DNA from 2 places in the Pseudarthrobacter xylosi genome. Region 2 is predicted to be linked to the other one. Evidence: predicted binding sites of a transcription regulator. Region 2 holds the regulator's gene; the other holds the start of a gene.

What was found. The regulator HrcA, encoded in region 2, represses chaperone genes, less so after heat shock. The targets are predictions, from matches to a motif close to TTNGCACTCGNNNNNNNCGAGTGCNAA.
Region 1: the regulator HrcA is predicted to act here: its motif matches at 1,791-1,817, upstream of ACZY1F_RS11070 (FmdB family zinc ribbon protein).

The regions. Positions count from the first base shown of each region.
Region 1 is NZ_JBVAYT010000004.1:216,617-220,147, reverse strand. It holds gene ACZY1F_RS11085 (GNAT family N-acetyltransferase) at 1-122, opposite strand, end outside; gene galU (UTP--glucose-1-phosphate uridylyltransferase GalU) at 128-1,033, opposite strand; gene ACZY1F_RS11075 (5-formyltetrahydrofolate cyclo-ligase) at 1,141-1,761, shown strand; gene ACZY1F_RS11070 (FmdB family zinc ribbon protein) at 1,880-2,137, shown strand; gene cpaB (Flp pilus assembly protein CpaB) at 2,237-2,983, shown strand; gene ACZY1F_RS11060 (AAA family ATPase) at 3,002-3,531, opposite strand, start outside.
Region 2 is NZ_JBVAYT010000003.1:316,714-320,244, forward strand. It holds gene ACZY1F_RS09010 (16S rRNA (uracil(1498)-N(3))-methyltransferase) at 1-463, opposite strand, end outside; gene dnaJ (molecular chaperone DnaJ) at 466-1,593, opposite strand; gene hrcA (heat-inducible transcriptional repressor HrcA) at 1,671-2,684, opposite strand; gene ACZY1F_RS09025 (DUF3097 domain-containing protein) at 2,849-3,531, shown strand, end outside.

The DNA.
Region 1 (3,531 bases), on a different contig from region 2:
GCCAGCCACTCGCTGTTGCGCCCCCGGACTTGGGTCCATTCCTTCTTGTCCCGGTGCCGGATGGGGCGCAGGACCAGATCACCGCATTCGAGGGTTACGGGCCAGATGGGTCCGGGGCGCACGGCAGCTATTTAGTGAGGCCGGCCGTGAAGCCCGGCAGCCACTCCCGCAGGCCGGGGCCGAGGTCGTCGCTGTCAATGGCGAGCTGGACGCAGGCTTTGAGGTAGCTGAGCTTGTCACCGGTGTCGTAACGGCGGCCGCGGAAGACTACTCCGTAAACTCCGTAGCCCTCGCCCTCGCCGGCTGCCAGTTCCTGCAGGGCGTCCGTCAGCTGGATTTCCCCGCCCCTTCCGGGGCCGGTGCGCTCGAGCACGTCAAAAACTGCCGGGTGGAGGACGTAGCGGCCAATGACGGCAAGGTTGGAGGGTGCCTCCTCCACGCTGGGCTTTTCGACGAGCTTGTTGATCCTGACGTAGGCCTCACCGTCGATCTCTTGCACATCGGCACAACCGTAGGAACTGATCTGGGAGGGTTCCACCTCAATGAGGGCCACCACGGATCCGCCGGTCTTGGACTGGACTTCGATCATGGTGCTCAGAAGTTCGTCCCGGGCATCGATAAGGTCATCGCCCAGGAGGACAGCAAACGGTTCGTTGCCGACGTGCTGCTTTGCACGCAGTACCGCGTGGCCAAGGCCGTTAGGGTCACCCTGGCGAACGTAGTGGATGTCTCCGAGGTTGCTGGCTGCCTGGATGGACTCAAGTTTGGCGAGGTCGCCCTTGGCTTCCAAGGTGTCCTCCAACGAAGGAACCCTGTCGAAGTGGTCTTCCAGGGCACGCTTGTTACGTCCGGTGATCATCAGGATGTCGTTCAGGCCAACATTGACGGCCTCTTCAACCACGTACTGGATGGCCGGCTTATCCACCACCGGGAGCATTTCCTTGGGCATGGCTTTTGTGGCCGGCAGGAACCTGGTACCGAGTCCGGCAGCGGGAATAACGGCCTTGCGTACTGTCTGCTGAGTGGTAGTCACTGGACTAATCTAACGGAGGGGCCGATCATTCAGTAATTATTGGTTGCTCGTCGGTCGGCGCGCCGCAGACGCTGCGCCAGCCACATTAATCGGCACGAAGGAGCAGCATGTCCGAAGGCAGCAGCGTAGCCAAGGCGGAGATCCGCGCACGCCACCGCGCGCGCCGCGCTGCGACGGATCCCACCCAGCGTGACGCGGTCGGTGCCGCACTGGCCGCCCACGGCGCCGCGTGGGCCGAACAGCTGACCGATGGGACACCGTCGACCTTTTGCGCCTACCTAGGCGTAGCACCCGAGCCGCCCACCCTGGCCCTCATCACTGAACTCCACCGGCGCGGCCACGCGGTCCTGCTCCCGGTCTGTGAGCCCGGTCGCCAGCTCAGTTGGACGCACTGGAGCCCCGGCGTCGAGTTTGTCCGCAGCCGCTATGCACCGGTGCTGGAACCGGCCGGACCTCGCCTGGGCCTCGGCATCATGGCGTCCGTTGCCGCACTCTTCATCCCTGCCACGGCCGTGGACAGGGATGGCAACCGCATCGGCCAGGGCGGCGGCTACTACGACGTCCTGCTGGGCTCACTGGCCGGAGACCGCCTTGACATCCCGTTTGCGGCCGTCGTCTTCGATTCCGAAGTGCTCCCGGCCGGCAGCATTCCCGCCGAAGACTTTGACCGGAGGGTTCCGGCTGCCCTGACGCCGTCAGGTTTGATCCGGCTACCGGACCCCGCCTGACGGAGGGCTACTTTCCGGGGGTGATAGAATTGGCACTCAGGCCCTGCGACTGCTAATGGACGGTTTGCGTTCAGCGCAACACACAGGACCTCTCGTTTGCCCCCGAGGAGGATCACCAGTGCCCACTTATGCTTACGCCTGCAAGGATTGCGGCCACGCCTTCGACGTTTTCCAGTCGTTTACCGACAGCACCCTGACGTCATGCCCGGAGTGCGAGGGCGCCTTGCGCAAGAAGTTCAACAGCGTGGGTGTGGTCTTCAAGGGCTCCGGTTTCTACCGGACTGACTCCCGGGATGCCAAGGGAAGCACCGTTTCGGCTGCCCCTGCCGCCCCCGCGGCCGCACCGGCGCCTGCCACGGCCGCTGCCGCCAGCTGACCTCCGGCCTAACAAGACGTACGACGCCGGCGGCTCGGTTGTCCACATAGGCACCTTCGCTTCTGTCGGACTCGGTTGCCGGTACGTAGCGTGGTTCGCATGCCCGCTACCCTCTTTCGTTCCAGCCGCGGATCCGCCCCGCCGGGACGCCAAGTCCGCCGTCCGCTCCGGTCAGCACGCACTCCGGGCGTTCGTGGCCCCAGGCTATTGTCCTGGCTGGGCCGGAACCGGCGCCTTGCGATAGCCCTCCTGCTTTGCCTTGCTGCCGGGATCACGGTCCATCAGCTCACTCCCCCGCCCGCCGATACCGTCTCTGTGTTGGCTGCGGCGCGGGACCTCCCCGCAGGCACGGCCTTGTCGGCCACGGACCTGACGGCAACTAAGATCCCGCCGGGGATGCTGACCGCCGGGGCTATGTCCCGCACCGGTGAAGCCGCGGGAAAGCAACTGGCAGCCCCTTTGCGGAAGGGCCAGCTCGTGACGGACTCCCTGCTGCTGGGCCCCGGCCTCCTGACCGGAACACCTCCAGGCTTCGCAGCCGTGCCCTTGCGGATGGCCGATCCGTCCTCCATCCAGCTGGTATCGCCCGGGCAACTGGTCAACGTGGTACTGACCGGGGCGAACGGCTACGATCAGCAGTCCCCCTCAGAAGTCCTGGCTTCCTCCGTTCCCGTCCTGTGGACGTCAGGACAGGGCGGCAAGACGGGTCAGTGGTTGGGCACCGGCGAAACCGACGGGCTGATCGTCGTGGCGGCAGCCCCGGAGCAGGCTGCCCGGCTGGCCGGGGCGTCCACCCAGGGCAAGCTGTTTTTCGTCCTGGTGGGACCGGACGGCGGGGCCGGGTGAGGCGTTGCAGCCTGGAGGTCAGCCCCAGTGCGGCGGCTTGTTTTCCTTCAGCCAAGCGTCGTGATCGTTGTCGGGGCCATCGCCCCAGCGCTTCGGATCATCCTCCGCAGCCTTGTTGGGCAGGATGCCTGCTGCCTCTGGCAACTGGCGGTCCGGCGCAGCGGCCGTCCCGTTTCCTGCGTCTTCTGCCGGGTCGTTACCGCGTGTATCGGCCTGATCGGCATTCCGTGGCGTCACAACAGCCTCCTCACTGGCCAGGCGTCCGGCCTGGTCTTCGTTCCTGTCGTTTCCTATATTTTCCAGCGCGAGCGGGTCCATGTCTTCGTCAAAAAATCCGCCCGAGGCCGTGCCTCGTCCGGGCGGCAGAACATTCTCCAGGCCCAGGTAACCCGCGATCCGGTCTGCGCAGGCGGACGGGTCCGTGAAGACTTCGATGGTCCATAGCGGCATGTACCGCCAGCCCATCCGTTCCAGCAGCTGGGGGCGGAGCCTGCTCCGCTCACGGACACTCATGGTGCGGTACTGCTCCGTGCCATCCGATTCAATGG
Region 2 (3,531 bases):
CGCGCACCTCGGGGATCCAGGCGCGGCGTGCCTGCTTGGCCGCCGCAGTGACCACGGACTGCCATTTTGCGTGGGCCTTGGCCGCACGCTCGCCCTTCCAGCGGACTATTGAGCGCTCAGACTGCCAGGGAACTACGGCATCGATCCCGAGTTCGGTTGCCGTTTCCACAGCCAGTTCGTCGCGGTCCCCCTTGGCCAGGGCCTGCACCAGCACCAGCCGGATATCGGGCCGGTCCTCCACGGCGAGGGCGGAGCATTCCACGGTAAGCTCTGCAGGCGACGCCGAGACAACAGTTCCCGTCAGCCGTTTTCCGGCGCCGTCGGCAATGTCCACGGCCTCACCAGGAGATAGCCGTTTCACGGTCACGGCGTGGCGTGCCTCCGGACCTTGAAGGATAAAACGGGCACCGGGCACCAGCTCGTCCAGCGACCCGGCGCCGCTGAAAAAAACGGGATTGCTCACTGTTACAGGTTACCGAACCGGTCCCGCAGCTTGGCAAAGACGCCGCCGCTGGCCGCCAGTTTGCCTTCCGTGAACTGCTCGCCCCGAAGCTTCGCCAGCTGCCGCAGAAGGTCCTCCTGCGCGGCATCCAGCTTGGCCGGCGTCTCCACCTGCAGATGGACCATCAGATCCCCGCGGCCGTAACCGCGCAGGTGCGTCACGCCGAGTCCACGGAGCGTGATGATCTCCCCTGACTGGGTGCCTGCCTTGACGTCGATCTCCTGCAGCCCGTCGAAGGTTTCCAGTGACAGTTCAGTGCCCAGGGCGGCGGCGGTCATCGGAATGTGCAGCGTTGCGTGCAGGTCGTCGCCGTCGCGGGCATAGGTGGCGTCGTTGTTGACCCGTAGCTCCACGTAGAGGTCCCCGGATGGTCCTCCGGCCGGGCCTGCTTCGCCCTGCCCGGAGAGCTGGATCCGAGTGCCCGTGGCAACACCGGCCGGTACCTTGATGGTGAGCGACCGCCGGCTGCGGATGCGGCCCTGGCCGGCACATTCGTTGCAGGGGTCCTTGATAACCGTCCCGAAGCCTTCGCAGCTTCCGCACGGGGCCGCCGTCATCACCTGGCCCAGGATGGAGCGCACCGCGCGCTGGACCTGGCCACTGCCGCCGCAGATATCGCAGCGGACAGGGTGGCTGCCTTCGCGGCAGCATGACCCGCTGCAGGTGGGGCAGGTGACCGCGGTGTCCACATCGAGTTTCCGGTTGACGCCGAACACGGCATCGCGCAGTTCGATCCGGACACTGATCAGCGCGTCCTGGCCGCGGCGGACCCGGGATGCGGGGCCGGAGGAGCCGCCCGCGCCGAAGAACGTGTCGAAAATGTCCTGGAACGCGAAGCCCTGGCCGGAGTAACCGCCACCGCCGGACCCGTTGTCGGTGCCGTTCTCGTTGCCGGTGGTGTCATAGATCCGGCGCTTCTGCGGGTCCGAAAGTACCTCGTAGGCGTGGGTCACGGCCTTGAAGCGGTCCGACGCATCGTCCCCGGGGTTTACGTCCGGGTGAAGAGTGCGGGCCAGCTTCCGGTAGGCCTTCTTGATCTCTTCCCCGGTGGCTTCCGGCGAGACTCCGAGGACGTCGTAGTGGCTGCTCAAAGTTCGTATCTCTTCCTTGTTGTACTGCCGGCAGCAGGGCTGCCGGCACTGCTCTTCGTGACTGGACCGTAGTGCTGTTACGGACCCAGAATTCTTGAAAGGTAACGGGCTACTGCCCTGACGGCGGCCATGGTGGTGGGATAGTCCATCCGGGTGGGGCCCAGCACACCGATCTTGGCTGTGCTGTCTGGTCCGTAGCCCGTGGCCACCACGGACGCTTCCGCGAGCCCGTCGTACGGGTTTTCACGCCCAATACTTACTGTCACGCCCCTCGGATCCTGCGCCATGTCGCTAAGGAGGCGCAGCAGGACAACCTGCTCCTCAAGGGCTTCCAGGACCGGTCCGATACTGAGCGGAAAATCCACATTGGAGCGGGCGAGGTTCGCTGTTCCGGCCATGACCATGCGTTCCTCGCGGCTGTTGTGGGCGAGTGTTTCCAGCCCGTGGGCCAAAGCCTGGGCCGCCGCACGCTGGCCAGGGCTGACGGACGAAACGACCCCCGGCAGCGACGGCGTCAGGCGGCTCAGCGAGATGCCCGCGAGAGAACTGAGGAAGTGTGTCCGCAACGACGCGATGGCGTCGTCGCCGAGGTCCTGGCCGACGTCGATCACGCGCTGTTCAACCTTGCCGGTGGTGGCGATGAGGACCACGAGGACCTGCCGCGGCGCAAGCAGGACGAATTCGATGTGGCGGATGGTAGCGCGGCTCAGATGCGGATACTGCACAACGGCGACCTGGTTGGTCAGCTGCGACAGCATCCTGACGGTCCTGTCCAGGACGTCGTCAAGATCGTCTGCGCCCTCCAGCAGCGCCTGGATTGCCCGCCTTTCCGCCTGGGAAAGCGGCTTTACCGCTGAAATCTGGTCCACAAACAGCCGGTAGCCTTTGTCTGTGGGGATCCGCCCGGCACTGGTGTGCGGGGCCGTGATCAGTCCGTCGTCTTCCAAGGCCGCCATGTCGTTGCGGATGGTGGCACTGGACACGCCGAGGTGGTGGCGTTCCACGAGCGCTTTGGAACCTACCGGCTCGCGGGAGTGCACATAGTCCTCCACGATGGCGCGCAGTACTTCGAGTTTGCGCGGCTCGCTCATACTCCACCTCCATCCGTGGTCACTGCAGGGTTAGCACTCGAGCAGGGTTAGCACTCGACATGCCTAAGTGCTAACAGTCTAATATGAGTCACCCCGTTGTTAGCATTGGTACCGCTCCGGGCGAAATTCCGGGCCAGGATCTAGCGGCGAGGCGGAATCAATCCATGCAATACCAGAACTGGGGTCCGCAGGAGATCACCGCGCCCGTCAGACACGAACTTCCTGAGGTTCCCGTGGAACGCGGCATGGTTCTTGAAGACGCCCAGTCCGGCTGGGTGGGAGCGGTGACCCGGGTGGAGAAGTCTGGCGGCATGCATGTAGTGGCCCTCGAAGACCGGCGCGGCAAGTCCCGGTCCTTCCGGCTCGGCTTCGGGTTCCTCCTGGAGGGGCAGCCCATCCGGCTCGTTCCCCCGGCGCCCAGGCAGGCTGCCCCCGTGGCCGCCGGCCGGACGGCGTCAGGCTCGGTCCGCGTGGCCGGCCAGCGTGCCCAGGTGGCCAAAGCGAGCAGAATCTGGGTGGAAGGAAAACACGACGCCGAACTGGTGGAGAAAGTCTGGGGTGACGATCTCCGCGTAGAGGGCATCGTCGTCGAGCCTTTGCACGGCATTGATGACCTCGCGGGTGCGGTGGCCGCGTTCGGTCCCGGTCCGGGCCGCCGGCTGGGGGTCCTGGTGGACCACTTGGTGCCGGATTCGAAGGAGTCGCGCATCGCTGCCGCCGTAATGGCTTCCCCCGGCGCTGCCGGCAACGTGCTGATCGTCGGCCACCCTTACGTTGACGTGTGGCAGGCCATCCGGCCCGCTGTCCTGGGCATCGAACAGTGGCCCGTGGTGCCCCGCGGGCAGGA